Regions from separate parts of the Mesorhizobium sp. M1348 genome, predicted to be linked through region 1. Evidence: riboswitches for the same ligand, from Rfam matches in the RefSeq annotation. Region 1 holds a riboswitch; the other holds the start of a gene.

Region 1 (14,886 bases):
GGGTCTGCCGGCGGATTGTCCCATGGTCGCGCCGAATTACGCCGCTACGCGATCGGCATTGGCCAAGACGATGGGCCTCGGCCGCAAACCGGTACAGCCGGAAATGCCTGCGCCGGCGAAGCGGACCCGCAGGAAGGTCGCAGCTTGATTTCAGAAATCGAGGTTCGTTCTGGAGCGCGCAGCTGCCATTGGCATAATTCTGCATCTGTCCGGAATATGAAAAGGCGCGGCTATTACCCCGCCTTTCCTTTCAAACAGCTTGGCTTCTCCAGCAAATCGCGCGGGCTTGCAGCAGTCTGCTGATCAAGCCGCCCGGTCGAGCTCTGCGCTCGCCCGCTCTTATCCCGCGGCGTCAGACCACCCGGGATCGATCGCGTCCATCCGCTGTTGCCAGCAGGCGGTAGAAAATTTAGCCGGCTTTGCTGAGGCTGCCAGCTGAGGACTTGCCAGTGCGGCGGTCCTGTTCGATTTCATAGTTGACCTTCTGGCCATCAGCGAGGGTCGAAAGCCCCGCTCTTTCAACGGCGGAAATGTGGACGAAAACGTCCTGACCGCCATTGTCGGGCTGGATGAATCCAAATCCCTTGGTGCTGTTGAACCACTTCACCGTTCCAGTCGCCATATGCGTTTTCCTTTGTAACAATTGCAATGTGGGCAGGCCGTCAGGCCAGTCCCGATTCATAACCGAAACTTCTGCGTTAGGCTTAGCAAAAACGAGAAATTTGCAAGGCTCGGTTTGACCGGCGGCTTTAACGCCTCATGTACCGTCCAGCGCCCGCCCGTAGGGGCTCACGTGACGACACGCTTTACGGCCCGATGCGATACCCGAGACGGGCCGAGCAAGAAGGCAAGAGTTACCAGCCACGGCGACGAGAAGGTGATCGCTTGGGGCAAATGGGGACTGTGGACGACGACGCTATCGGCCGGTTCGGGCCTCGCCGGTTTAGACGGAAGCTGGCCGTCGGCCTTCCCCGCGGCAGAGTTGAACTCTGCGGTCCCGGCCACTCGGAAGCGCGCTTCGCCAAGCCGGCTGGTCACGATTTTGGCCCGGTCGTCGAGAATGCTCACCCAGGGAGCGGCTTCCTGTGCCGCAACGTCTTCCAGGTGGACCGTGATCGAGTAGCCCTTGACGGGATAGATGTTGAGGCGATCGCCCAGCATCGCCGCGAAGTCACGGCTGTTCGAGCCCGCGCATACGACGATCGCGTCGGCCTCGATAACCTGCGCCGTGGCGTCTTGGGTCGAGTATGTTAGCCTGAACCGGCCGCGTCGCTCAATCTTTGTCACCGCCGCGTCGTAGTGGAAACTTCCACCATGCCGTTCGCATGCGCGGGCCAAGCCGGTGGTATACTTGTGGATGTCACCTGTTGAGTCAGAAGGTGTGTAGAACCCACCATAGAAAGCGCCCTGCAAGGCCGGTTCAAGGGACGCGATCTCGCCAGCCGTGACCGGTCGCCTGTCAAGGCCTCCTTCGACGAGGAGTTGATTGACTTTCGTGCCGTGGTCGAAGCCCGGCTTGTCCCAATAGACATGAAGAATCCCGCGACAAACGTGGTCAAAATCGATGTCCTCACGCTCAGCGATGTCAAACATGTGCCTGCGCGTCGCGATAGCCACGCGGGTGGTGGCAACAGTATTCTCACGGTACTTCGCGATGTGGGATACAAATTCCGCAAGCCAGCTGTACTTGTGCCATGTCGGCGCCGGGTTCATGAGGAGTGGCGCGTCGCGCCTCGCCATCCACTTGATGCCCTTTAAGAACGTCGACCAGTGGTTCCAGACTTCCGCATTGCGAGCCGAGAACTGGCCTCCGTTTGCAAACGAGGTCTCCATTGCGGCATAGCGCTGACGCTCTAGCACGGTGACGTCATGGCCGTGTTCCAAAAGGGCATAGGCTGTCGACACGCCGGTAATGCCGGCACCAATCACAACAATCTTGCGCATTTCGCTCTCCAGACAGGACAATTGGTTCGGGCCAGTCGGCCCGCGGCTCTTCCCCAAATCTGTCACTGTACCTGAGAGCTTAACCGGGTGGCTGGGCTTTCCCCTTCGGTGGACGCTGCGGGCGTCTCTCTCCAGATTGTTCGGCAGGACGGTCGCTTGTACCTGAGAGTTTCCTTGGGGGGTTGCTCCGTCGGTGTCGGCAACGTGCCGATCTCTCCCGTACTGCCTATTGAACGGTCCGTTTATTGCTCCATCCAACGATAGTTACAGCCCTGGCTTGCGCCTCAATGGTGAAGCGACGCATCATTTTCGCCGGCAAGCTGAAACGTGTGAACCAAGGATGCCCGTTTCTTCGGCAACCAGTGGGACATTCGAAAACCTCATGGAGCACATTTGAGGCACCCGAGCCACCGAGACCGCTTACGTCAGTGCGGCAGCGCTGGGACACCCTCTCGTCGGCTGAACGAAGTCGAATCGCAACTGCTCGCCGCCCGGTCAACAGAACTACTACAGGTACTCCACCGTACACCGCGCGCGCACCTGCCGGGTGCCAGATGAAGTTTTCAGAGGATCGAGACCGGTAATTTCTTTGGGTCAGGCGGCGCGCAGGAGTGGCGGTTGTGCTTGAACAGGGGAGGCACGTTCGGTTGTGGCTGTGGCAATGGTGCGCAGACACTCAGCGAATTGAAAGCCCGGCAGGAGACTACGCTCGCTGCCGGGCCGGTACTGCCTTGGGAGGAGGCAGAAGTCAGTTACTCGCGCATCAATTCCAGATCGCCTCGCCTAAAGCCCATAGCTCCCTGCCAGGGTCAGCGTCGGTCGTCTGAATCTTTCTCCTGGGGGGATACATTCGCGAGACGAAGCCTCATCCCCTTTTTGATTTAATGGTGCGGTTGATGTGCACCTACAAGTATAGATGCATAGAGGAGGACGGTTTGCGCCAAAATGCGTCGACTGCTGAAACGTGGACCGCACAAGGCGGCTTGGTTTGAAATATGTGCGCGAAGAGGACCCTCGTGGCGCTCGATCCTTGCGTTCAAACATTCGAGCAGCGCTGCGAGACAGACAGCCCATCCAGCCAGCCATGACGGAGCCCGTTTCTGGGTTAGCGGTGCGCAAATGTGGCAGCTTGGCTAGAATGGCGAGGGCATGTTTGGATGACTTGTGAAATCCAGCCCGCAGTCGATCGAGAAGCTCCCACAATGTCGAATAAAAAGATCTCCACTCGTACCGTTTCAACATAAGACGTTCCGTTCCCTGTGATCGGCTGCACTTGTTTCGAACCTTGGCACCCTGGTTGAGGGCGTGGCTGCTGCATGGCTGATGACGAGCATTCCTGCCCATTGAACCGACCGAGAAGCATGCGACCGTGCGCAAGCGCACCATCAGGATCGGCGAGCGGCTCGACGACCACATCGCGCAGGAAACAGGGCGCGCGAGGTCTCAAATCGATGACCGACGCCAGCTCGAAATGCAGCTTCCCGGGGATCGACGCAAAGAGTTCGTCGTCAGCATCGATACGGCTCATGTGCGCAGCGCCGCCCAATTCGGGGCGAAATTTTGAACTCGTCGTGGCCAGATGCGGCCGCGGTGGACGAGGCGAATCCGGTGGCCGCTATTTCATCACCGGCAGCACCGACCAAATGGCGATCCGGGATCGCACCCTTCATACCCTTCGGCGCGAAGGGTACTGCGGCTTCGGCGACATCGCTGTGATCTCGGACGGCGCAGAAATTCTCAAGCGGCTGCGCCGCGCCATGCCGAAGCCGACGGCCCACAACATCGACTGGTTCCATATCGCCATGAAGATCCAGCCCATGCAGCAGATCGCCGATCAGCGGATACGATCCCACACTGACCGAACCGGGGAGCTGCCCTCCATCGACAGGGACATCAGGGCCGTGAAGTGGCGTCTATGGCATGGTCGTGTCGATCGCGCCATCCGCGACCTGGATCGCAGCGAGAAGGCGAGTCTCGATCGCACGGCTTCATAGTCTCGGGTTGCAGCTTCTGACCTACGTCCGTTCCAACCGCGGTGCGATCGTAAACTATGGTAAGCGCTACCGAGCCGGCCTTCGCGTTGCCACGTCGCTCGCCGAGTCGACGGTGAACTCACTCGTCGGGAAACGTATGGTCAAGAAGCAGCAGATGCGCTGGTCGCTCCACGGCGCGCATATGCTTATGCAGGTCCGGACGGCCGAGATCAATGGCGAACTTCACGATAGATTGCGGGCACCGTTTCGACAGCCAGAGCCAAACGTGCCTTCTCTTTTCAAGCCTAAACCTCCCCTTCTGCGCGCCGCCTGACCCCAGAGAAATTACCGGTCACATGAAGCGGAAGTAGACCCAGACAGCACGGGCCACGATTTCGATCCGATAGCGGTGGCGCTGCTACCTCAATTTCCTTACCGCTCGATCAATGTGACAGCACCTCTCAGCCCTGTCTGGACAGCCCGAAGCGCGTCACGGAAACTTTTATTTCAAACTGAACTGCTCTGTGTGCTTCGCATTTCAGCAGTTGATGCACTTTGGCGCAAAACTTTCTCCCCGCACCGTCATATTCCTAAAAGAGAAGCAATTTCGTTGAGCAATGCGGGAGAATCCATAGCTACCGCAGAAGCGTCTTAGCCCCTCGACTTTAGGCGGCGGCCACCGAACGGGAAATTCGCTTAACCCAAGGGGATGAAACATGTTGAAGTTTGCCAAGATGGATGGGCAAGGATGAAAATTGCGCTCGGACCCGGCCTGTCAGGCTGATGGAGCGCGTATGGATCCAGCTTCCCGACGGAACCCGTCTGGCTGCTTGGCAGACAGCGGTGGAAGGGCGGACGACCGCTACCAAGCGCCGCATGCGGCCAATGCTCGGCTTCAAATCACCAGCATCAGCCGCGATCATCCTAAACGGCATCGAAATGGTCCACATGATGCGTAAGCGACAAGCGAGGTTCGCCTTCAATCCGAATCCATCCTTCTCGCGTCAGCCCTCTCTTCGCTCCCATTCAGCCGTTGCAACAAAACCAATGAAACGCCCGAGGACGGGCTTTCAACCTTTGTCATGAACGAGGTGCCGCGCACCTGGCCAATGCGATGCGGCAACGGTGAAGCATGTATGCCGCCAGTAAATGCGAGCGTCGAAGTCGAGGTCGAGTATACAGTTCGTCCAAATGTGCAATACGTTCAAGTTGTCCAAGTAACACTTAGAAAATAGTTGCATAAAGGCAACGTGTAAATTATATAACTCTGGCAAGCTAAGCTTTTGGCTTGCACAAATCCCTGCGAAGGATGCACTGCGATGTGCGTCTCTTTCGATCGTGGGGCAAAGACGGTCGTCCATCGACGTTCTTCCCTTTTTTTATTGAGAGGCACAAGTTGAAACCTCAAGACGGTTGCTAGGTCGCGAGCAACGAAGACGCAATACATCGTCGTCCGCCAAACTTCATGTCTTCAATGCTCTTTCGGCGGCTTGCTGAGGGCGTGCTATTGAGAAAGCCACATATGTCGGGGTCGAGTGATCTTGGGGATGAAAAGCGCCAGACCGAGCTTTCAAGCTTTGTCATGAGGGAGGTGCAGCGCATCCTTGCCCAATGCGATGAGGCGAGGCAGGGTGACAAGGCTGCTGTTGCGCCTTCGGGTCCTCCTTCCAACGATTTGACCACCGTGGCCGCCGAATTTCTTGGTAGGCTCGAGGCCGAAGCAGCGCGACGGCTAAATGCCCAGGCGTGTGAGATCGCTTCGCGACCTCGGCCAGCCGATCATCCTCTCGGGCATCCGGTTCAGAAAGATTACCCGAGAGAAGGAGCGCGCATTGCAGAGTGGGCCGGTCCAGTTGCGGGTTCGACGCATCTCGAGAGACGTTTTGGAATACCGCGATCCACGCTGTATTGGTGGCAGCGGCATAATGATGTGGTTGCCTTCCGGCGAGGCTCCCGCAAGCATGTATTTCCCCTGGCTCAGTTCATCGACGGCAGGCCCATGCCCGGAATTAGGCAGGTCCTTTCCTCGATCTCCGATCCCAGATTGGCTTGGCTGTGGCTGATCAGTCCGTCGCCCCTTCTCAAGGGTCGCGTTCCTATCGAATTGCTAAGGGAAGGTATGAACGCAGAAGTCGTCGCATCCGCCGCCCAGGCTGTTTCTCTGATTGGATCTATCTGACGATTGGCCGGATGCCGACGGCTGTCCGCGCATTATGTACGTGCGCACAACGCAGATGTGCCAATTGTGCGATTTGTTCAAATGTATAGTTGTTCAATTTGTGCAACTAATACTGACGATTTAGTGGTAAAAATGCAACTGATACTTCGTTATGCGCCTGGCAGACGGAATTTGAACTTGCACTAATTCGCCCAGCGAATAGCGTTCGAGCCGGGAAGGATGCATTGCGATGCGCATCTTTTTCGATCGTGGGGACAGGGAGCGGTTCGTCCATCGACGTCCTCGCCCCTTTCAAATCATTGAATGGAGATCAAGTATGAACATCAAGAGCCTTCTTCTCGGCTCCGCTGCGGCACTGATCGCAGTTTCCGGTGCGCGCGCCGCCGACGCCGTCGTCGTCGCCGAGCCGGAACCCGCTGAATACGTCAAGATCTGCGACGTCTACGGCGCTGGCTACTTCTACATCCCCGGCACCGAGACCTGCCTGCGCATCGGCGGCTATGTCCGCTACGACATCGGCGTCGGCGACGTTGGGTCCTACGACGGGGCGCGGACCCACGACGTCCAAGACGGCAGCGACCAGGGCACCTGGCGCAAGAACGCCCGCTTTGACCTAAGGACTTGGACCGGCCAGGAAACCGAACTCGGCACTTTGAAGACCTACACCGAGACCAAATTCAATTTCGGTAACCGCAACGCCTATTCGGGTCCCGACAGTCCCCAGAACTATGCCTTCAACAAGGGCATCACACTGAACTTCGCCTGGATCCAACTCGGTGGCCTTCGCGTCGGCAAGGACGAGTCGGCCTTCGATACGTTCATCGGCTACGCCGGCAACGTCCTCAACGATACGCTCGTTCCCTACGGCGATTTCGACACCAACGTCGTGCAGTACTACTTCGACGCCGGCAATGGCTTCTCCGCCGTGGTATCGCTCGAAGAGGGGTCTGGCGTCGTCGGCACGATCGACAGCTACGTTCCGCATCTTGTCGGCGGCGTGAAGTACACGCAGGGCTGGGGCGCCATCAGCGGCGTCGTGGCTTACGACAGCAACTACGAAGAGGTAGCCGGCAAGGTCCGCTTGGATGTGAACGCCACCAACGAACTGTCGCTGTTCATTATGGCTGGCTATGGGACCGACGACAACCTAACCGATGGGACCTACGCCATTCCTGCCGGCGGTCGCGGCTTCTACAAGCAGTGGGGTGGCAACTGGGCCGTCTGGGGCGGCGGCACCTACAAGTTCAACGAGAAGACCTCTTTCAACCTTCAGGCGGCGTATGACGAGTGGAAGAACCTCGGCATTGCCGCCAATGTCGCCTACGATATCGTTCCTGGTCTGACGATCACGGCCGAAGTCGACTATCTCCACGCTGGCAAGTTCGGGGATGTCAACTTCTCTAACTGGACCAATGCCGACAAGAAGAACAGCGTCGGCGGTCTGCTTCGCTTCCAGCGCTCGTTCTGAGCCTACGAGCACGTTACCGCGTTCGAAGCGGTAACTGCGAGCCTTCAATTCGCGGCTGAACCATTGTAGTGAGGCTTGTAGAGGTTGTCGGCGGATTGCTTGATCACGGACCTCCAATCCGAGCATTTCGTCGATGAGAAGGGCGCCTGTTCCCGGGCGCCCTTTTTTTAGGGTCTATCATCAGGCTCGCGCGAGCGAGATGGATCGCGCGCAACTGTGAGGCGGACCGCTCTCTCCATGCCAGAACGGCATGATCCGCAAAACGGCGCTGGCGGCAGTTCAACGTTGAAAAGCAATGGCTTCGAGCCAGCATCCGGTCACCCGAGGCCCGCCGGCAAGGAGTCCGCGCCGCCGCCGCCCGGGACCAGCTTCTTGCCCTTGGAAAGTTAGGCGTTAACTGCCGGCGGTTTCGAAAGCGCTCGCGCCGATCTCCTCGACTTCTATTGAGATCGGATTGCCGGTATATTCTGCCTCTCGGTTCATCAAGGCCGGCCCAAAACACGCGGGCGTTTTTTTTCGCCAGCGAAACCGCGACGATGGAGAGCCGCGCCAGCAGGGTGGCCACATCTCGCGGCTAGTCCAAGGGATCTGTTGCAAGTTTTTGATTATCAGCGCTGTGGCACGGAGCCTTGGATCATTTTCGGAAGGTTGCAATGTTCAAAGGCCGTCAGTTCGACCAGTCCGTGATCCTGCTTTGCGTGCGCTGGTACCTGGCCTCACAATCTGAGCCTGCGTCATCTAGCGAGCGCGGCATTACGGTCAATCACACGACCATCCACCGCTGGAGCGTTCGTTTCTCGCCCTTGTTGCTCGAGCGCTCAACCGGCGCAAGCGTAGTGTGACCGGCAAATGGCATGTCGACGAGACCTCATCAAGGTCCGCGGCCAGTGGATGTATCTCTATCGCGCCATCGACAATGTCGGTGACACAGTCGAGTTTTGGTTCAGCGAGTAGCGCGACCGGCCGGCGGCCAAGCGCTTCTTCAGAAAGGCGCTGGAGCGTCATCGCCGACCGGATCGCGTCGTCATCGACGGGAGCCAGACCAACCACGAGGCGATCGTTTCCTGCGACACCACAAATTGCAGGGTCGCGCCCGGCGCCGGCTGAAGCCGATCCGGATCCGCCAAAACCAGTATTTGAACAATCGGATCGAGCACGACCATCGGCGCATCAAGCGCCGTATCCGGCCGATGCTCGGCTTCAAATCGACGGCCACCGCCGCCACCATCCTTTCCGGCATCGAAGCAAGCCAGGCGAGGTACGCCTTCAATCCGAACTCGTCCCTGGCCGAGCAGTTCGAAATCCTCGCCGTCTGATTGACCTCGCGCCCCTATTCAGCCGTTGCAACAAAACCGCGTCAGACGGGCATTCTTGTGGATGTTCATTCGGTCCTCCGAGAATCACTGAAGCTTCGACAATCTCAGCTTTCTCGGTCGGGGACGAATGGACAACCTCCTGAAGGCTCTCAACTAACTATAGCTCCATAAGTCCGTGGAAAGGTACTTTAGACCGGAATCACAAATCATCACAGCGACGGTCTTCCCTCGCGGGTCACTCTGCAAGAGTTGGAGGGCCGCGGCGACGTTTGCGCCGGAGGAGAATCCTGCAAAGATACCTTCGAAGCGCGCGAGCTCTCTCGCGACCCGCTTCGCTTTGTCACCACTCACTTGCAAATAGCCATCGATTGGCGCGCCTTCAAGAAAGGCCAAATTTGGCATAGCGTATCCACCACCTTGGATGGGGTGCTCTGGGTGCGTAATGTCGTGCCCGGCGACCGCTGCGGCGCCAGCTGGCTCCACAACGAAACACCTTATTTCACTATTTCGCTCTTTGAGTGATTTCGTAACACCGGCGTACGTGCCACCGGACCCCAAAAAGTCGACGAACGCGTCGAGACTGCCACCGGTCTGTTCCCAAAATTCAAGACCTGTGTGATTGTAATGGGCGCGCCAGTTTCCGTCGCGAAAGAATTGATCTGCCCGAAACGCTCCTCGTTCAGCGGTAACGCGAACGGCTTCCTCATTCACCCGTTCCAGATCACCTCCTGAAACTTGGCCGGGAAGGGATCCAGGAAGTTGGTCAACAAGCACTACTCCAGCGCCGAGCGCACGCATCATCCTGGCGCGCTCTTCAGAATTTCCTTCGACATAACGGCGACGAATGGATAGCCCTTGATAGAGCAAACAATAGCTAGGCCGGTTCCCATGTTTCCGGACGTAAGCTCGACTACGGTCTGCCCAGGGCTCAAAATTCCCTGTGCTTCGGCTTCTTCAATAATCCCGAGTGCTGCACGGTCCTTTTTGGAGAAGCCCGGGTTAAGGTAGTCCAGCTTTGCGACGATTGTGCCGTCGACCCCGTGCATCCGCGTGAGTCGATCTAGCTTCACAAGCGGCGTGCTGCCGATCGCCCCTATAACCGAGTCATAAACTTTGTTCATCCCAGTTGGCCTCTGTGGTTCTGTCGCAATCGTGCTTTTGGTCACAACGGACGCTTTCGCGCCGATGATCATGCTGCAAGGATTTCGAACTGCTCTGCGATCGATATTACAGGCGAACCTCGCCTGCCGTTTGCGCATCATGTGAACCATCTCGATATCGGAAAGGACGGCATAGGCAGTGGGCATCGACTTGAAGCCAAGCACCGAGTGCGGCGTCTGATGCGCCAACGGTCCTGCTCGATCCGATTGTTGAGGTACTTGCTCTTGTGGATGCGGATCGGCTTCAGCACTTGTCGCGATCGATTCCGCGGACGGTGTTCGGCGTTGCAGGAAATGATCACCTCATGATTGGTCGCTGTCGTCGATGACGATGCGATCCGGTCTGCCGTAGCGCTCAAGGGCCTTCCGGAAGAAGCGCTTGGTTGCCGGCAGGTCGCGGTTCGCTGGAGAAGAACTCGACTGTGTCGCAGACGCCGTCGACGGCACGATAGAGATACAGCCATTGGCCGCGTAGCTTGGTGTATGTCTCGTCCACGTGCCACGTGCCACGTGCCACTTGCCGGTGACGGCGCGCTTGCGCGTTGAAGCGCTCCCGAAGCTGAGGCGAGAAGTGAACGACCCAGCTATCGCGCGGGCTGAGATCGTAGGCCAGATACCAGCGCACGCACTGCAAGATCACTGATCGATCGAAATGACGGCCTTTGAACATAGCAAGCGCTCCCCGAAAAACAGACGCCTTCAAGCCAGACATGGGTTGCCATTCCGTTTGCGACAGAACCCCGGCAGGAGCCGAAGCTCGCTGCCGGGCCGGACGCCTTGGGAGGCGGCGGAAGTAGGTATACTCGCGCATCGATGCTCGATCGCCGTGTTCCACGGCGATCGGGTCAGCTCTAGGCGCCAGACGTTGTGTCATCGCAATACGCGGATTAAACGCGTCCCTCAGGCTCATTGACCAGAGTAGTGGGGCCGACCCCAAGCAGAAGGCGTCTCGATCGTTGCTGGCCCAGCCGGCCATGATCTCGATCCTAGAAGAAAAAACTACCGTCGCCGCTTTGCGGCGCGACGGCGGACCAACTGCGGGCAGCTACCATCGCCGCGACAGCAAGCGCAACCACGATGTATAGCATCTCGGTCGTGCCGTCGCCCCCATCCGGGGCCACGCCGAAGATCCGCTCGATAAAATCCATGTCTATCTCCTTCCTGGAATGAAATGCTCACTGAGCCGCATGTTTTTCCTCGGTGCCCACCTAGGCCTTGCCGGTCCCGAGCAGCACGACGCCGGCGGTATTGAGCGCGACGTTGAGCGTAGTGACATCATCGTTCACTATCGCGTCCAACTTTTTGATCTCTCCGCCGACCTTCGACAAGATCTCATCCGCGACCTGCCGCGCTTGCAGTGTCGGCGCCGCATCGGCGATGGCGACTACGTTGACGAGGTCGATGAGCGAACCGACCAAGCCGCCCGGGTTGCGGACGTCTTGCGGTGTCTCGCGCCTGAAGTCGATCAGCGCTCCCTCGATTGCCTCGAGCCGCCCGACCAGTGCTTGCGCACGCTCGCCAAGCGATTTGTCACTGCCGACCACCCGCTTCTGGACATCCGCGAGCTGCCGCTTCAGGAGCCGCATGCGATTGACCGCCTGGTTAAGCGCCGAAAGCATGCCGAACAGCTCTTGTAAGAGCGCGAACTGCTCGGCGAAATCCTTTTCGGTCGTAGCTATTCGCGGATCCTTGACGACGGTGAAGCCGACCGTCTGGTTCTCGTCGTCGACTTGAAGCTCAACCTTGAAGCTGCCGGGAACCACCGCCGCGCCGTTCGGGTCCTCCTCCTCCGGCGTAAGAGGCTTGTACTTCCGGGTCCCCAGCGACTGGTCGAGCTTGGCCGGTCCAGGATACCTGAGATCCCAGACGAAGCGGTGGAGCCCGGCCCTTGTGCCGGGCTTCTTGTTGAAGGGCGCCTGCTTTTCGTCGCTCGAGAAGGAGACAATGGTCTCGCCCGCAGCGTCCTGGAAGGTGAGCTTGACCGGCCCCTCGATATCACTAGGCAGCCAATAATAAACGATTGCCCCGTCCGGCGGATTCTCGCCGCAGTCGAGATAGCGGCGATCGCCCCGTCCGTCCTCCAACTCCACGATCTCCGTGGCGGCGCCGATGCACCAACCAAGGCTGTAACTCATGCCGACCTTTGAGAAACCCTGCCCAACGATCCAGTTAAGCTTAGTCCGGACTGTGGGGCGCGGGCTCACCAGCTTCACGTCCTTCTGATCAGAGGCCAATTCGCGCAACGGCGTCACGTCATCCATGATCCAGAAGGACCGGCCATGCGTGCCGGCGACGAGGTCGCTTTCCTTGATTTTGAGATCGTAAACCGGGACCACGGGCAAGCCGCCGGCCATGCGCGACCAGTGCGCGCCGTCGTCGAGACTGAAGAAAACCCCGGTCTCGGTGCCGGCGAAGAGCAAGCCTGGACGCACCGGGTCGGCGCGCACCACGCGGGTGATCTCGCCCTTCGGGAAGTCCCCAATAACCGACTGCCAGCTCTTGCCACCGTCCTTCGTACGGAAGAGGTAAGGCTGGTAGTCGCCGAGCTTGTAGCGCGTAGCCGCAAGATAAACGGTGTCAGCGTCATGCGGTGAGATTTCGACGCACCCAATGTAGGCGAGCTCGGGCGTGGCTTTCGGCGTGACGTTGCTCCACTCGGCCCCGCCATTGCGCGTCACATGAACGAGGCCGTCGTCGGTGGACGCCCAGATCTCGCCTTTGCGGTGCCGAGATTCCACGACCGAAGCGCATATTGCATGCACCTCCGCGCCCAAGTTTTCGCGGGTCAAAACGCCGCCCGAATAGTCCTGCCTAGCGGGGTCGTTGATACTGAGATCGGGCGAGATGGCGGTCCAGCTCGATCCTTCGTCGCGGCTGCGGAAGACGTGGTTACCGCCGGCATAAAGCGTCTTCGCATCATGGGGCGAGAAGGTGAGCGGGAAGGTCCATGCAAAGCGGTAGCGCATGTTCTTCGGCGCGATACCGGTCGTCTTTTCCGGCCAGACATTCACGAGGCGGATCTGCCGCGTACGGTGGTCGTAGCGTTGCAGAGGTCCCGCGCCGTCTGGGCTCGAGCCGATCGCGCCGACGATGTCGGGATCCTCGGGATTAACCACGATGAAGCCGCTCTCGCCCGTGCCCGGATAGGTGCAGTCGCCCAGGCTGATCACGCCCCATTCGGTAGCGCTCGGGACCGAGATCGAGGTGTTATCCTGCTGGGTGGCGTAGACCCGATAGGGGTGCCGGTCGTCGACATCGATGCGATAGAATTGTGCTGTGTTCTGATTGTAGATCGAGGACCAGGTTCTGCCTCCGTTGAAGGTAATGCAGGCACCGCCGTCATTACCTTCGATCATCCGTTTGGGATTGAGCGGATCGATCCAGAGATCGTGGTTGTCGCCATGAGGCGTTCTCACCTCGGTGAAGCTTGCCCCGCCATCGGTCGACTTCCACATCTGGAAATTCGTCACGTAAACCGTATCGGCGTGTGTGGTGTCGGCGAAGACATGGGTGTAGTACCAGGGGCGGTGGATCAGATCGCGGTTCTGCGAGACGTGGATCCAGTGGTCGCCATAATCGTCGGTGCGATAGAGCCCAATCTTGTCGCCCTCCGCCTCTATGAGGGCGTAGACGCGCCCGCGCTGGGCCTCGTTCCTGCAGGATGCCGACAGCGGCCGAGCAGGTCACCGGCATAGACATCGTCAAGGCGCAGATCCACATCCCGACGGCTTCGCCATCGGCACGCCGGGATCGGGCGTGCCGATGCAGATGGACATCAGGCTGAACGGCCATGCCTTGCAGTGCCGCATCACCACCGAGGATCCCGAGCACAATTTCATTCCGGATTACGGACGCATCACCGCCTATCGCGGCGCGACCGGCTTCGGCATCCGCCTCGACGGCGGTACCGCCTATTCGGGCGCCGTCATCACCCGTTTCTAGGATCCGCTGCTGGAAAAGGTTACGGCGTGGGCGCCGACGCCGGCGGAGACCATCGCCCGCATGAACCGCGCCTTGCGCGAGTTCCGCATCCGCGGCGTCGCCACAAACCTCACCTTCCTTGAAGCGATCATCAACCACCCGAGCTTCGCCGACAATTCCTACACGACCAAGTTCATCGACACGACGCCGGAGCTGTTCCAGCAGGTCAAGCGCCAGGATCGCGCCACCAAGCTGCTCAACTATCTTGCCGACGTCTCGGTGAACGGTCATCCCGAGACGCGCGGGCGGCCGCAGTCGAAGGCGGATGCGGCGGCACCGGTGGTGCCGTATCTCAACGGCAACGTGCCGGGCGGCAGCAAGCAGAAGCTCGACGTGCTGGGGCCGCAGAAATTCGCCGGCTGGATGCGCGAGCAGAAGCAGGTGCTGGTCACCGACACGACGATGCGCGACGGCCATCAGTCGCTGCTCGCGACGCGTATGCGCACGCATGACATCGCGGCCATTGCCGGCATCTATGCGCGTGCCTTGCCGCAGCTCTGGTCATTGGAATGCTGGGGCGGCGCGACTTTCGACGTGGCCATGCGCTTCCTTACAGAGGATCCGTGGGAGCGGCTCTCGCTGGTGCGCGAGGCGGCGCCCAACCTGTTGCTGCAGATGCTTCTGCGCGGCGCCAATGGCGTCGGCTACACCAATTATCCCGACAATGTCGTGCAGCATTTCGTCAAGCAGGCGGCCGCCGGCGGCATCGATCTGTTCCGCGTCTTCGATTGCCTGAACTGGGTCGAGAACATGCGCATCGCGATGGATGCGATCGGCGCCGAGGGCAAGCTGATCGAGGCGGCGATCTGCTATACAGGCGACATACTCGATCCGGCGCCGCGGCGACGGTGCTGGCGGCGGTCGA
Region 2 (14,886 bases), on a different contig from region 1:
CTGCGGCGTCCACATGCACGGCCCGGTCGAGCGCGACCACGCTTTCAAGGGGCTTTCGTTCATCCATCCGGAGCGCTTCCAGGAGGATGGCTGGTCGCCTCCGGGCTTCACCGCCTTCGTCTCGTCGATCATCGAATCCGGTGTCGATCCGCGCCGCATGGACGGTATCCGATCACAGCTGAAGTCGATCGGGCTCGAACCTTATGATTGCCTCAATCCCGGCCTGATGGATTTTATCGCCACCTGGACGGCGAAGAGATCCGGCGCGTTGCCGGCCTAGTAGCTGCTCGACTATCATCGATCGAGCCGGGCGACGCCGCCCGGCTCTTTCACATTTGGAACAACGATGCCCGCACCCGCCATTCTCGTCGATGCCGATGCCTGCCCGGTGAAGGCCGAGGTCGAAAAAGTCGCCGAGCGGCACGGCATCGTCGTCACCTTCGTCTCCAATGGCGGCTTGCGTCCATCGCGCGATCCGATGATCCGCAATGTCGTCGTCTCCAAGGGTGCGGACGCCGCCGACGACTGGATCGTCGAAAATGCCCGGTCCAACGACATTGTGGTGACCGCCGACATCCCGCTTGCCGCCCGTGCGGTGGCGCTTGGCGCCCATGTGCTCGGCCCGACGGGACGCCCATTTACGCCGGAAACGATCGGCATGGCGGTGGCGATGCGCGACCTCAAGCAGCACCTGCGCGAGACTGGCGAAAGCAAGGGCTACAATTCGAGCTTCGCGCCGCAGGACCGCTCGCGATTCCTTGGCGAACTTGACCGCATCTTGCGGCGAGCGCTGAAATCGGCCTCAGCGGACTGAGAACCATGACGACCGGTACCCCGACCAAAATGCCCATGCAACGCCACACGCCGTTCGCGCTGTCGGCCTGCATCGGCGTGGCAGCCTTTGGCGCAGCGCTGATCTGGCGTGCGCCGCTTGCCTATTCGATCGGCGCCAATGTGTTCTTTGCCGCCTATCTCTGTCTTGTCGTCGCCCACATGCCGCGGCTTACCGGCAGCTATCTGCGCAAGAATGCAGGCGACACGGACCTGCCGGTACTGGCCATCTTCGCGGTCACGCTGGTTGTGGTCGCCATTGCCATCGTTTCGTTGTTTCAATTGATCAACAGGGAGAAGAGCGCGGATCCCGTCGAGCTTACGGTGGCGTTGTTGTCTATCCCGCTTGGCTGGTTGACCATCCATGCGATGGCGGCGCTTCACTACGCGCATCTCTATTGGTTGGACGGCGATGCGATGGATGGCGACACCAAAAAGAAAATTCCGGTCGGCGGCCTCGACTTCCCGGGCGGCAAACGGCCGGAAGGCTCGGATTTCCTCTATTTTGCGACAGTGATCGGCATGACGGCGCAAACCGCCGACACCAACATCACGACCTCGCAAATGCGCCGTGTCGTGCTTGTGCATTCGATCCTGTCGTTCTTCTTCAACACGGTCATCGTGGCAGCCGCGGTCAATCTCGCCGTCAGCCTCGGCAGTCCGTAATAAATCCGTGATCGGGTGAAACATCGCTTAAGCTGGCGACGTATTGGGAGGAGAAGAGATCTGACAGGCCGCGGCGAACACGCGGCCGGAGGGAACAACAGATGGAATCGGTTGCCAGAGGCGAAGCCAGCACCGGAGCAGATGGCGCTGCTTCGACGGATGCGACGCTGATCTATCGCCAGTCGCGCTGGACACGGCTGACGCATTGGCTGTGGGCGATCGCGCTGTTCTTCATGCTGCTCTCCGGGCTGCAGATCTTCAACGCCCGCCCGCAGCTCTACATCGGCAAGGAGTCGGGCTTTGGCTACAACAACACCATCTTCGCCATCGGCGCCGAGAACACCGCAAGCGGCCCGCGCGGCTACACCGAAATCTTCGGCAAGCGCTTCGATACCACCGGCGTACTAGGCTGGTCGGGTCCGGCCGGCCAGGAGACCTCCCGCGCCTTCCCGTCCTGGGCGACGATCCCTTCCTACTACGATCTCGGCACCGCGCGCGTCGTCCACTTCTTCTTTGCCTGGGTGCTGACGGCCACGCTGCTGGTCTGGCTGGTCGCCAGTCTGATCAACGGCCATTTGCGCCGCGATCTTGCCCCGCGCCTCGATGATATCAGGCGCCTGCCGCGAGACATCGTCGAGCACGCCAGGTTCAGATTCCACCACAAGCGCGAATACAACACGTTGCAGAAGATGGCCTATGGCGGCGTGCTGTTCCTGCTGCTGCCGCTGATGATCATCACCGGCCTTGCCATGTCGCCGAGCATGGATTCGGTGCTGCCATTCCTGAACGACGTACTCGGCGGCCGGCAGACGGCGCGCACCATCCACTTCACGGTGATGCTGCTGCTCGTCGCCTTCTTCGTCGTCCACATCCTGATGATCCTGGCCGCCGGCCCGATCAACGAGCTGCGTTCGATCATCACCGGCTGGTACCGAACCGACCCGCCGGCGCGTAGCGACAAAGCACCCGAGAGGAGCGCCTGACATGGCGAAATTTGAGATCAGCCCCAAGCTACAGATAAGCCGAAGGAAATTCCTGACCTCGGCCAGCCTCGGCCTTTCCGGCATCATGCTGTCGGGCTGCGACGCCTTCGACAGCCAGCTTGGCGTCGGCGACGGCCTGCGCAGCTTCCTCGAAAGCGCCAATGGCCTGACCTGGCGGGCGCAGCGGCTGCTTGCCGGCCGCGATGCGCTGGCGCCGGAATTCACCGAGGCCGACATTCGCCAGCCGCAGCGGCCGAACGGTGTCACCGCACCGGACGACGACTATTACAAAGGCCTGCTCGCCAGCGATTTCGCCGACTGGCGGCTGGAGGTTTCAGGCCTCGTCGAAAAACCGCTGTCGCTGAGCCGCGAGCAGCTGATGAACATGCCGAGCCGCACGCAGATCACCCGCCACGACTGCGTCGAAGGCTGGAGCTGCATTGCCAAATGGACCGGCACGCCGCTGTCGCTTGTGCTCGACCAGGCAGTGGTCAAGCCGCAGGCGCGCTATGTCATGTTCCACTGCCTTGACACCATCGACCGCAGCCTTGCCGGCGATATCAAATATTACGGCTCGATCGACCTGATCGATGCTCGTCATCCGCAGACGATCCTTGCCTATGGCCTCAACGGCAAGCCATTGCCGGTCGAAAATGGCGCGCCGCTGCGCGTTCGCGTCGAGCGCCAGCTCGGCTACAAAATGCCGAAATACCTCTACAAGATCGAGCTGGTCGACGGCTTCGCCAATCTCGGCGGCGGCAGAGGCGGCTATTGGGAGGACAATGGCTACGACTGGTACGGCGGCATCTGACGCCGCATTGTACCAACGATTTACTGCCTTTTGTTCAAGCGACCCTGTCGATCAGCGGCTTGAGCGCAGGGTGTATTTCCGGCGAGGCGTGCTTGATCAGGGTCAGCAGCGCACGCTCGTTGTCCTGCAGCGGCCGGTCGCCGATGTGTTCAGCAAGCCATTTGGCCTCGCCGGCATCGACCGTCTCGGCGCGGCGGGCCAGAGCCTCGGCTGCCTTGTTCCTCGATTCCCATTCGGCCTCGACGTCGCCCGGTGAGCGATAGGCCTCCATAATGCCAGACAGGCCGCCCGACACCATACGGCTGAAGAAACCGCCGATCTCCGGATCGGCCTGCTCGAAGAAGGAATCCCGGCGCAGCGCCACATCGCGGATCGGCGCTTCGTAGCCGGCCGAGCACATGACGAAATTGGCGATCGCCTTGACGAACAGATCGTTCCAGGACGGATCGTTGTCGGCCGCCGCTGTCCGCTCGTTGATCTTGAACAGCACCTCGGCCTCGGCGCGGCTGATGGCGATGTTGCCATCGCCACCATAGGCGTAAAGGATGCGGCGCAACAGCTCGACCTCGGCCTTGGCAATCGACCCGGGGATAAGTCTGCCGCCGCCGGTCATCAGCGGCCCCTGGCCGTCCACGACCGCATGAGCGACCTGCTCCAGCGCATAGCTGGAAAGCGTGCTCGGCGATGATTTGGCAGCTTCCAGCACGTGCACCAGCAACTCGAGTTCTGTCCGGCTATCGACCATGCCGTCGCGCGAAATCGTTCGGATCAGCCAGTCGGCATTCTCCTGCGAAACATAGCCGGCCGGCTGTTCCTGGTGGACGATGAAGTCGGTCACGGCCTCGACGAAAAACTCGAGCCATTCCGCGCATTTGTCCCGCGCCGTCGCGTCGAGTGCAAACAGCGCCTCGGCCTCGCCGCGCGTTACCACGCCGTCGCCGAACACTTCGCCGCGCAGCATGACCACGTCTTCAGCCGTGATCCGATTTTTCGAGGTCAGCCCGGCCATCGGCGCGCTCATGATCAATTCGCCCATTTTCTTCCCCGCCCGCCGCAATCGCCGGTCCTTATCCGGTATATCGGCAAGGTCTTGAGAAACCGGCAAGCGGCGTGGTTAGCGAAGGCTTGCCTGGAAAGAAGGCCCGCAAAGAAGACTTGCCAGTAAAAATGTCGCTGGCAGGTGACAAGGTGTCGTCCACGGGCTATGGATAACGAGTCGAGGGCTCTTAACCGAGTCCTACCTGTTTGCGGGAGAGAGCAGCGAGAGCTGCCGCCGAAGGGGAAATCGCCCGAAATCTCTCAGGCAAAAGAACCGTAGACGGGAAAGACACTCTGGAAAGTCGGGGCTTGCCCCCGCGCCGAAGGTGTAAGCGCTGCCGACAGAGTTACGGGGCGCGAGTCTCTCAGGCTTCAGACAGAGGGGCACGGACTGGTCGCCATTCGCGACCGCTTGCGTGCGACTCTGGAGATGACATGACGGGCGACACCAAACACCTTCCCCTCGAAGATCTGCACATGGCAGCCGGTGCGCGCTTCGGCGCCTTCGCCGGCTGGTCGATGCCGCTGACCTACCCGGCCGGCGTGATGAAGGAGCACCTTCACAGCCGCGAGCATGCCGGCCTGTTCGACATCTCGCACATGAAGCTGTTCGAAATCAGCGGCCCGGGTGCAGCAGCGCTTCTGAACCGCGCCTGCCCGTTCGATGCCGGCGCGCTTGAGATTTCCCAGTCCAAATACACGTTCTTCCTCAATGAGGCGGCCGGGATACTCGACGATCTGATCGTCACCAGGCTCGGCGCCGAGCGCTTCATGATGGTCGCCAATGCCGGCAATGCCGCCGCCGACGAAAAACATCTGCGCGCACTGGCCGGGGATTTCGACGTGAAGGTGGACGCACTCGACCGCGTCTTCCTGGCCATCCAGGGCCCCGAGGCGTGGGCCGCCCTCTCCCGCGCCGGCATCGAGACCGGTTCGCTGGTGTTCATGCACGGCATCGAGCCGCGCGAAAAATGGTTCATGAGCCGGTCTGGCTATACCGGTGAAGACGGCTTCGAGATCGGCCTGCCGGAAGCGGATGCGCGAAACCTCGTCACCAGGCTGCTCGAGGACGAGCGGGTGATGTGGATCGGCCTTGCCGCCCGCGACAGCCTGCGGCTCGAAGCCGGACTGTGCCTGCACGGGCTGGACATCACGCCGGAGATCGATCCGGCCAGCGCCGGGCTGATGTGGGCCATCCCCAAGGAGGTTCGCGCCTCCGGCGCGTTCGTCGGCGCCGATGCGCTGCGCGCCATCCTGGAGCGCGGCCCGGCGCAAAAACGCGTCGGCCTGAAGCCGGAAGGCCGCCAGCCGGTGCGCGCCGGTGCTGCCCTTTTCGATGCCGACGGCGACCCTGCCGGCCATGTCACCTCCGGCGGCTTCGGCCCCTCGGCCGGTCATCCGGTCGCCATGGGCTACGTCCAGACGCCGCTTGCCAAATCCGGCGCAAAACTGTTCGCCGATGTCCGCGGGACGAAAATCCCGGTCGACATCCACCCTCTGCCCTTCACGCCCCATCGCTACCGCAAAGGATGATTTCAATGGCAAAGACCTATTTCACCGAAGATCACGAATGGCTGCGCGTCGAGAGCGGCATCGCCACCGTCGGCATCACCGACTACGCACAGCAGCAGCTCGGCGATCTCGTCTTCGTCGAGCTGCCGGAATTGGGCAGAAAACTGGCCAAGGGCGACACCGCCGTGGTGGTCGAATCGGTCAAGGCGGCATCGGACGTCTACGCGCCGGTCGACGGCGAGATCACCGAGGCCAACACCTCGCTGTCATCGGATCCTTCGCTCGTCAATTCGGCGGCAACCGGCGACGGCTGGCTGTGGAAGATGAAGCTGGCCAATGAAAACCAGCTCGATGGGCTCCTCGATGAAGCCGCTTACAAAGCCCATATTGGTTGATAGCAGGACCAGGAAGATGACCGCAGCACCCTACCCCTTCTCGGCTCGCCATATCGGCCCGGGCCTCCATGATGTCAGAGCCATGCTGGCGACGATCGGCGTTCCTTCGGTCGAGACCCTGATCAGCCAGGCAGTGCCGAAGTCGATCCGGCTCGACCGGCCGCTGGCCCTGCCCGCCCCCGCAAGCGAAGCGGAAGCGCTGACCGAGCTCGCGGCGACGATGGCAAAGAACACGGTGCTGAAGAGCTTCATCGGTGCCGGCTATCATGGCGTCCATGTGCCGCCGGTGATCCAGCGCAACCTGTTCGAGAACCCGGCCTGGTATACGGCTTACACGCCGTACCAAGCCGAGATCAGCCAGGGCCGGCTGGAAATGCTGTTCAACTTCCAGACGCTGGTGACAGAACTGACTGGCCTGCCGGTGGCATCGGCCTCGCTGCTCGACGAAGCGACGGCGGTGGCCGAAGCTGTCGGCATTGCGCTGCGCCATCATCGCGACAAGCGCACCAAGGTGGCACTGGCCGGCACGCCGCACCCCCAGACGCTGGACGTCGTGCGCACCCGCGCCGAGCCGCTCGGCATCGAGGTGGACGGCGAGGTGATCGACGACAATACCGCCGCTCTGCTGGTCTCCTGGCCCGATACATTCGGCGTCTATGGCGACCACAAGGCAGCGATCGACAAGGCCCGCGCGGCCGGCGCGTTGGTCGTCTTCATTGCCGACCCGCTTGGCCTGACGCTGACCGAGGCGCCGGCCAGGCTTGGCGCCGACATCGCCGTTGGCCCGATGCAGCGTTTTGGCGTGCCGATGGGCTTTGGCGGGCCGCACGCCGCCTATTGCGCCGTGTCCGACAGGTTGACGCGGCTGATGCCCGGCCGGCTCGTTGGCCAGTCGACGGACAGCAAGGGCCGTCCCGGATATCGCCTGGCTTTGCAGACACGCGAACAGCATATCCGCCGCGACAAGGCGACCTCCAATATCTGCACCGCACAGGCGCTGCTCGCCAACATGGCGACGGCCTATGCGATCTGGCATGGCCCTGCCGGGCTGCAAGCGATTGCCGGCCGCGTCCACACACTGGCCAACCGCCTGGCTGCCTGCCTCCAGGCAGCAGGCGTTTCGGTGCTCGGCGAAAGCCGCTTCGACACGGTGACCGTGGAAGTGAAGGGCAGAGCCGGCGCGATTGCCGCCGCCGCAGAAAAGACCGGCCGGCTGCTGCGCGTCATCGACGCCGACCATGTCGGCATCAGCTTCGACGAGACCTCCACCGAAGCCGATCTGGAGGCAATCGCAGTACTTTTCGGTGCCAAGGCCGGCGTTGCCGCCGGCAGTTCCATGCCAGGAAAACCGCGCGGCAAGGAGTTCCTCACTCAGCCCGTCTTCCGCGAAAACCACTCGGAAACCGACATGATGCGCTTCCTGCGCCGGCTGGCCGACAAGGACCTGGCGCTTGACCGCGCCATGATCCCACTCGGCTCCTGCACCATGAAGCTCAACGCCGCCGCCGAAATGATGCCGGTGAGTTGGCCTGATGTCGCCAACCTGCATCCCTTCGCGCCGGCAAACCATTCGATAGGCTATCGCGCCATGATCGACGAGCTGGAAGGCTGGCTGGCGGAGATCACCGGCTTCGACGCGGTGACCCTGCAGCCCAATGCCGGCAGCCAGGGCGAATATGCCGGGCTGCTCGCCATTCGCGGCTATCATCTGTCGCGCGGCGAAGGCCATCGCACCGTCTGCCTGATCCCGTCCTCGGCGCATGGCACCAACCCGGCAAGCGCGGCCATGGCCGGCATGAGCGTCGTCGTCGTGCGCTGCACCGAAGACGGCAATATCGACATGGACGACCTGCAGGCCAAGGCGGCCGAGCATGCGCAAGACCTCGCGGCGCTGATGTTCACCTATCCTTCGACGCACGGCGTCTTCGAGGAAGGCGCGCGCGACCTCTGCGCCCTTGTCCACAGCCATGGCGGCCAGGTCTATTTCGACGGCGCCAATCTCAACGCGCTGGTCGGCCTCGCCCGTCCCGGCGATATCGGCGCCGACGTCTGCCACATGAACCTGCACAAGACTTTCTGCATCCCTCATGGCGGCGGCGGCCCCGGCGTCGGCCCGATCGGCGTCAAGGCGCATCTGGAGCCATATCTGCCCGGCCACGTCACCGAAGGCTCGGCCCATGCCGTGGCGGCGGCACCGTTCGGCAGTGCCTCGATCCTGCCGATCACCTGGATGTATATCCGCATGATGGGCGCTTCCGGCCTGAAGCAGGCGACCGAGACGGCGATCATCTCCGCCAACTATGTGGCGACGCGGCTTGGCGAGCATTTCCCCCTGCTTTACAAGGGGCGCAACGGACGCGTTGCGCATGAATGCATCCTCGACACCCGCGTGCTCAAGGACAGCGCCGGCATCAGCGTCGACGATATCGCCAAGCGGCTGATCGACTATGGCTTTCACGCGCCGACCATGTCGTTCCCGGTGGCCGGCACACTGATGGTCGAGCCGACCGAATCCGAGCCCAAGCGCGAGCTGGATCGTTTCTGCGAGGCCATGATCGCCATAGCCGGCGAGGCAGCCAAGGTGGCGAAGGGCGAATGGCCCTTGGCCGACAATCCTCTGGTCAATGCGCCACACACCGCCGCCGAGGCATTGGCCGGCCAGTGGACCCATCCCTATTCGCGTCTGGAGGCGGCCTACCCCGCCGGGGATGCCGATACGGCGGCAAAATACTGGCCGCCGGTGTCACGCATCAACAACGTCGCCGGCGACCGCAACCTGGTCTGCTCCTGCCCGCCGCTGTCGGAATATCTGGGTGCGGCGGAATAGACCATGATCCCGAAAAGTGGAATCCGGTTTTCGGACAAGATCATGGTCTAACAAGAAGATAGAAGCTTCAATCAGGCAGAACGCAAGGCCGGCCCGTCGGACTTGCTCGCCCGGTCCCGGGCGACGACGCGATTTCGCCCGGCGCGCTTTGCCGCATAGAGTGCTGCGTCGGCTTCGGCCAGCACATCGTCGAGACCGGTGCCGCTTGTTCCGCCAAAGCCGATGCCGCCACTGACTGTGCTTCGCAACGGACCAAGCTGGGTGGCCACGACTTCCGTGCCGAAGGCGACGCTGATCTTGCTCGCAACATCATAGGCCTTCTCTTCCGTCATCCGCGACATGACGAGGACGAATTCCTCGCCGCCCAGTCGGAAGGCGTCGACGCCGGTTCTGGCGTATTTCCTGATGACCCCTGCGAAGCGGCGCAGGACCTGATCGCCGACCGGGTGACCGAATACGTCGTTCGTCCTCTTGAAATGGTCGAGATCGAACATGGCGACGGACATGAACGGACCGAAGACCCGCTCGCCGTAGAGTGCCGTCAACGCCCGCCGATTCATCAGCCCGGTCAATGGATCGGTCATCGTCTCGGCCTTAAGTTCGATCTGCGCCTGCAAATGGTGCAGGGAGAGCGTCAATGCGCCGAGCCCGGTCATGCAGGCGACGGCCACGACGGAATTCACCCGCTCGGCCCAATTGTCCGGTGCTACACCGAGCACCCATTGGCCCTTGACCAGCAGGACCGCGCCGCAAAGTCCGAACGACAGCGCACAGACGCCGCTCAGGAACGAGACGACCAGCAATATCCGGCGATCGTGACCACCCTCAATCCAGAACATCGCCCCGATGAGCGAGAGCAGCGCCGTTACCGTCGCGTAGGTGACAATAAAGCCGACACCATCAAACCCGAGATACGTCGCGCCCGCGCAAACAGCCATCGCAACCAAGGTCGGCAAGATGGCTCGCCTGTAGTCGCCTATGCTGAGATATTGCATGGCCGACAGGCAGATAATCAGGAAGCCGAGGCTGAGAAGCACAAGCACGATCTGGCAAAGCCAGGCGCTTGGATCCCTGGTGTAATGCCAGAACAACACTACATGTGCGACGAGCACGAGAATGCCGCACGCCACCGTCAGCACAAAGCGTGCCTGTGGCGCGGTGAACCAGATCGCAAACATGGTGATGCTAAGGCACGTGCCCGACAGCGCCGCCGCGAGCAGGAGCGAACTGTAATCCAACATGCTTAAGCGACAGCCTCATGAGGGTTCCGCTGCATTCTAGATCAGCGACAGTCCGCAAATACCGTTTTTTCAGCCAATCTTCCGGCGTAACCTTCGGACAGGGTTTACAAAACGTCGATGCTCCAGGCTTCGACCCCATTTCCGCCGCTTGGTTGTCGAATGGTTTTGCAGTAAGAGGCTCTATCCTCGAACGTAACAGGAACCTCCGTCGCCTGCCCGCGAAAAGCGTGGCAGTATCGGGTGGTGATTCGCAGCATCGGAATCCAGAACCAGCATGGACGACAACAACGATCTTTTTGCCAATTTGGGCAAGCAGCCGCAACCGGCTCGCGCCGCCGCGCGCCCAGCCGACCCGCTGGTGCAGGCGGCGAAGCGGCCGGCGGCCCGTGACGCCAGCGAGAGCTACAGTGCCGCCGACATCGAGGTGCTGGAGGGCCTGGAGCCGGTGCGCCGCCGCCCGGGCATGTACATTGGCGGCACCGACGACAAGGCGATGCACCATCTGTTTGCCGAGGTCATCGACAATTCGATGGACGAGGCGGTCGCCGGCCATGCGACCTTCATCGATGTCGAGCTTTCCGCCGATGGGTACCTGTCCGTTACCGACAATGGCCGCGGCATCCCGGTCGATCCGCACCCGAAATTCAAGAAGCCGGCGCTCGAACTCATCATGACGACGCTGCATTCAGGCGGCAAGTTCGACAGCAAGGTTTACGAGACGTCCGGCGGCCTGCACGGTGTCGGCGTTTCCGTCGTCAACGCGCTGTCCGACCATCTCGAGGTCGAGGTCGCGCTGGGAAGGAAACTTTATCGGCAAAAGTTCTCGCGCGGCATTCCTGTGACCGGCCTGGAGCAGCTCGGCGAGGTGCACAACCGGCGCGGCACGAAGATCCGCTTCCATCCAGACGAGCAGATTTTCGGCAAGGGCGCGGCTTTTGAGCCGGCGCGGCTCTACCGCATGGCGCGGTCAAAGGCGTATCTGTTCGGCGGTGTCGAAATCCGCTGGACCTGCGATCCCTCGCTGATCAAGGAAAAGGACACGACGCCGGCCAAGGCAGAATTCCATTTTCCGGGCGGCCTCAAGGACTATTTGAAAGCCTCGCTCGGCGACGAATTCCAGGTGACCCGTGAAATGTTCGCCGGCAAGAGCGAGAAGCAGGGCGGCCACGGTTCGCTCGAATGGGCGGTGACCTGGTTCGGCGGCGACGGTTTTATCAATTCCTATTGCAACACCATCCCGACCGCGGAGGGCGGCACGCATGAGGCCGGGTTCCGCAACGTTCTGACGCGCGGCTTGCGTGCCTATGCCGATTTGGTCGGCAACAAGCGCGCCTCGATCGTCACTTCCGAGGATGTGATGATCTCGGCGGCGGGCATGCTGTCGGTGTTCATCCGCGAACCGGAATTCGTCGGCCAGACCAAGGACAGGCTGGCGACGATCGAGGCGATCCGCATCGTCGAAAGCGCCATCCGCGACCCGTTCGACCACTGGCTGGCCGACAATCCGCAGGAAGCTTCGAAACTGCTCGAATGGGTGATCGCGCGTGCCGACGAGCGGGTGCGCCGCCGCCAGGAAAAGGAAGTGTCGCGCAAGAGTGCTGTGCGCAAGCTGCGCCTGCCCGGCAAGCTCGCCGACTGCACGCAGAATGCCGCCGCCGGTGCCGAACTTTTCATCGTCGAGGGCGATTCGGCCGGTGGCTCGGCGAAGCAGGCGCGCGACCGCGCCAGCCAGGCGGTGCTGCCGCTGCGCGGCAAGATCCTCAATGTCGCCAGCGCCGGCAGCGACAAACTTGCCGGCAACCAGCAGATATCCGACCTCATCCAGGCCCTGGGCTGCGGCACGCGCTCGAGATATCGCGACGAGGACCTGCGTTACGACCGGGTCATCATCATGACCGATGCCGACGTCGACGGCGCCCATATCGCCTCGCTGCTGATCACCTTTTTCTACCAGGAGATGCCAAGCCTGATCCGCGGCGGCCATCTCTATCTGGCGGTGCCGCCGCTTTATTCGATCCGGCAAGGCGGCAAGGTCGCCTATGCCCGCAACGACGCGCACAAGGACGAACTCCTGCGCACCGAATTCACCGGGCGCGGCAAGGTCGAAATCGGCCGCTTCAAAGGGCTGGGCGAAATGATGGCTGCCCAGCTCAAGGAAACCACCATGGACCCGAGAAAGCGCACGCTGCTGCGGGTCGATGTGATCGACGCCGAGGCGGCGACCAAGGATGCTGTCGACGCACTGATGGGCACCAAGCCCGAGGCCCGCTTCCGCTTCATCCAGGAACGCGCGGAATTCGCCGAGACGGAAGTGCTGGATATCTGAGCGTCTTCTGCCAGGCGAGGTGGCGAGCCGCGGACGGCGGCTGTCACTGTTCGCAAGACTTTCCGGATTTTTCGCGCAAGATGAGGTCTGGAACGGTTCAGCGTTTCACGGAAACGCCGAACCGCTCTATCTTTTTGTTTTGACGCAATTCCGGATGGAAAACCGTTTCACACTTTTCCTGGAATTGCTTTAGGCAGCGGCGATCGCCAGCGCGTGCCCGCGTGCGTTTTCGCGCAGCGCGTCGAGGTGGATCGATTTGACCAGCCCGGCGAGATCGCCTTCGGCGGACTGCCCTCCCAATTCCTTCAGCATCAGCCAGCTGACTTCCTGGACGCCGGCGAGGCGTTTGCCATTGGCGACCTCGCGCCAGACCTTCAGCGCGCGCAGGATGATGGCGTGGGTGGCGGCGGCAAGCCCGGCGCTGCGGAACAGTGCCTGCAACGCTATGTCATGCCCGCCGGCCAGCAGTGCCCTCACCCGTTGCTCGGACTGCTGGCTGAGCGCGACCAGCGCCGAGCCAAAGAAGTCGACCTTGCCGTGCGCGATGGTGCGGATGATGAAGCTTGCGGTCAGGTCGCCGCGCAGGCGCAGATGTTCGACAAGTGCGGTATGTTCCTCTGCTCGCGTGCCTTCGATCAGCGTCACCGAAGCCTTGACGCAAGCATCGCGCGTGACGCGCTCGGCCCTGGCGGCGCCCATCAGCGCCAGCACCAGCGCTGAGCCCTTGAGCGTCTCGCCCACTTTGACCAGCAGCAAATGGCGGCAATCGGCGGGCAGGCGCACGTCGGCAATCAGCGCCTCGCGCACCAGAGGCAGGTGGCCGTGCCGCTCGGCCATGCGCCGAAAGCTGATCGATGCGATGTCGGCGCCGCTGTTGGCGAGCAGCGTGGCGCAGGCCTCCGGCTCGCCGATCTCGGCGATCGCCGCCGCAACCGACATTGAGACGCGCGGCCGGTCGGCGATCACCTTCTGCGTCGCTTTCTGGCCGCCGGCAACCCGATCGATCAGGTCGGCATCGGTAAGCAGCGGCGACCGCGCCAGCACCAAGGCTGCGACTTCCGGCTGGTCCGAGGCCAGCGCGCTGACGATCTGCGGCGGCGCATGATGGCTCATGGAAAGCGCGTCGGCGATCGCCAGTCGCACCTTCGACGATGCGTCATCGAGCAGCAACGTCAGCGCCGCCTCCGCAGCGCAGCGGTCCTCGAAAGGCAGGTCCGAGTCGACATAGGCGCGGGCAAGTGCGCTTGCCGCCGCAACGCGCTCCGACACCTTCGCCGTGTGAATCCATTTCAGGAAATGCGAAACGACCATGTCGCCTGCTTACGCCCTTTGCCAGAACGCTTCTGGCCCCTGTGGAGACCGTAGGCACAAATGGTTTACGAACGGTTCACCATGTTCGTTAACTGGCTTGCGAGCCCGGTTTGCAACGCCTATCAACCCTTAAGCAGCGGAGGAGATCGACAATGGCCGGACTTTATCTGGAGGAGTTCGTTGTCGGCCATGAGTTCAAGCACACGCTGCGCAAGACCGTGACCGAAAGCGACAACATGCTGTTTTCGGTGATGACGCTGAACCCGCAGCCGCTGCACATCGATTTCGACTTCGCCGCCAAGAGCGAATGGGGCAAGCCCCTGGTCAATTCGCTGTTCACGCTTGGCCTGATGATCGGCATCTCGGTCAACGACATCACCGTCGGCACCACCATCGCTAATCTCGGCATGAAGGAGACGGTGTTTCCGCACCCCGTCTTCCATGGCGACACCATTCGCGTCGAGACCACTGTCGTCTCGGTGCGCGAATCCAGGTCGAAGCCGGACCGCGGCGTCGTCGAGTTCGAGCATCGCGCCTATAACCAGAACGACGTCCTGGTTGCCAAATGCACGAGGCAAGCGATGATGATGAAAAAGGCATAGCCGATGCGTTCCCTGCTCTTCGTTCCCGGCGATTCGGAAAAGAAGCTGGAAAAGGCCTTTGGCGTGGGCGCCGACGTGGTCATCGTCGATCTCGAGGATTCGATTGCCGCGCAGAACAAGGGTCTGGCGCGCGACACAGCGGCGCATTTCATCGCCGAGCACAGGCACCGAACCAACTCCGTGATCTATCTGCGCGTCAATGACCTTTCGACCGGACTGACCGACGACGATCTGGCGGCGCTCGTGCCAGCAAAACCAGACGGCATCATGCTGCCTAAGTCGAACAGCGGACTGGATGTTCAGCATCTCTCGGCCAAGCTCAGGGTGCACGAAGCTGAAAGCG

What was found. Region 1 has a riboswitch for glycine ahead of NKH13_RS28775 (D-amino acid dehydrogenase). Riboswitches for the same ligand answer to the same signal wherever they lie in the genome.
Region 2: another riboswitch for glycine. It lies ahead of gcvT (glycine cleavage system aminomethyltransferase GcvT); the one in region 1 lies ahead of NKH13_RS28775 (D-amino acid dehydrogenase).

The regions. Positions count from the first base shown of each region.
Region 1 covers NZ_JAMYLH010000027.1:32,530-47,415, reverse strand. The annotation lists partial or broken gene NKH13_RS35740 (Ros/MucR family transcriptional regulator) at 1-148, shown strand, start outside; gene NKH13_RS28780 (cold-shock protein) at 410-622, opposite strand; gene NKH13_RS28775 (D-amino acid dehydrogenase) at 790-1,944, opposite strand; glycine riboswitch at 1,994-2,089, opposite strand; gene NKH13_RS28770 (hypothetical protein) at 3,314-3,508, shown strand; gene NKH13_RS28765 (hypothetical protein) at 3,471-3,938, shown strand; partial or broken gene NKH13_RS28760 (hypothetical protein) at 4,782-5,003, shown strand; gene NKH13_RS35735 (antitoxin Xre/MbcA/ParS-like domain-containing protein) at 5,383-6,096, shown strand; gene NKH13_RS28755 (porin) at 6,413-7,564, shown strand; partial or broken gene NKH13_RS28750 (IS6 family transposase) at 8,218-8,880, shown strand; partial or broken gene NKH13_RS28745 (PLP-dependent cysteine synthase family protein) at 9,034-9,926, opposite strand; partial or broken gene NKH13_RS28740 (IS6 family transposase) at 10,070-10,710, opposite strand; gene NKH13_RS28735 (hypothetical protein) at 11,027-11,188, opposite strand; gene NKH13_RS28730 (hypothetical protein) at 11,249-13,495, opposite strand; partial or broken gene NKH13_RS28725 (biotin/lipoyl-containing protein) at 13,708-14,886, shown strand, end outside.
Region 2 covers NZ_JAMYLH010000018.1:107,796-122,681, reverse strand. The annotation lists gene gfa (S-(hydroxymethyl)glutathione synthase) at 1-280, shown strand, start outside; gene NKH13_RS25085 (YaiI/YqxD family protein) at 347-814, shown strand; gene NKH13_RS25080 (DUF1345 domain-containing protein) at 820-1,497, shown strand; gene NKH13_RS25075 (cytochrome b/b6 domain-containing protein) at 1,599-2,480, shown strand; gene NKH13_RS25070 (molybdopterin-binding protein) at 2,482-3,291, shown strand; gene NKH13_RS25065 (hypothetical protein) at 3,326-4,327, opposite strand; glycine riboswitch at 4,530-4,616, shown strand; gene gcvT (glycine cleavage system aminomethyltransferase GcvT) at 4,765-5,862, shown strand; gene gcvH (glycine cleavage system protein GcvH) at 5,868-6,236, shown strand; gene gcvP (aminomethyl-transferring glycine dehydrogenase) at 6,253-9,063, shown strand; gene NKH13_RS25045 (GGDEF domain-containing protein) at 9,135-10,304, opposite strand; gene parE (DNA topoisomerase IV subunit B) at 10,579-12,630, shown strand; gene NKH13_RS25035 (DUF2336 domain-containing protein) at 12,820-13,941, opposite strand; gene NKH13_RS25030 (MaoC family dehydratase) at 14,052-14,543, shown strand; gene NKH13_RS25025 (HpcH/HpaI aldolase/citrate lyase family protein) at 14,547-14,886, shown strand, end outside.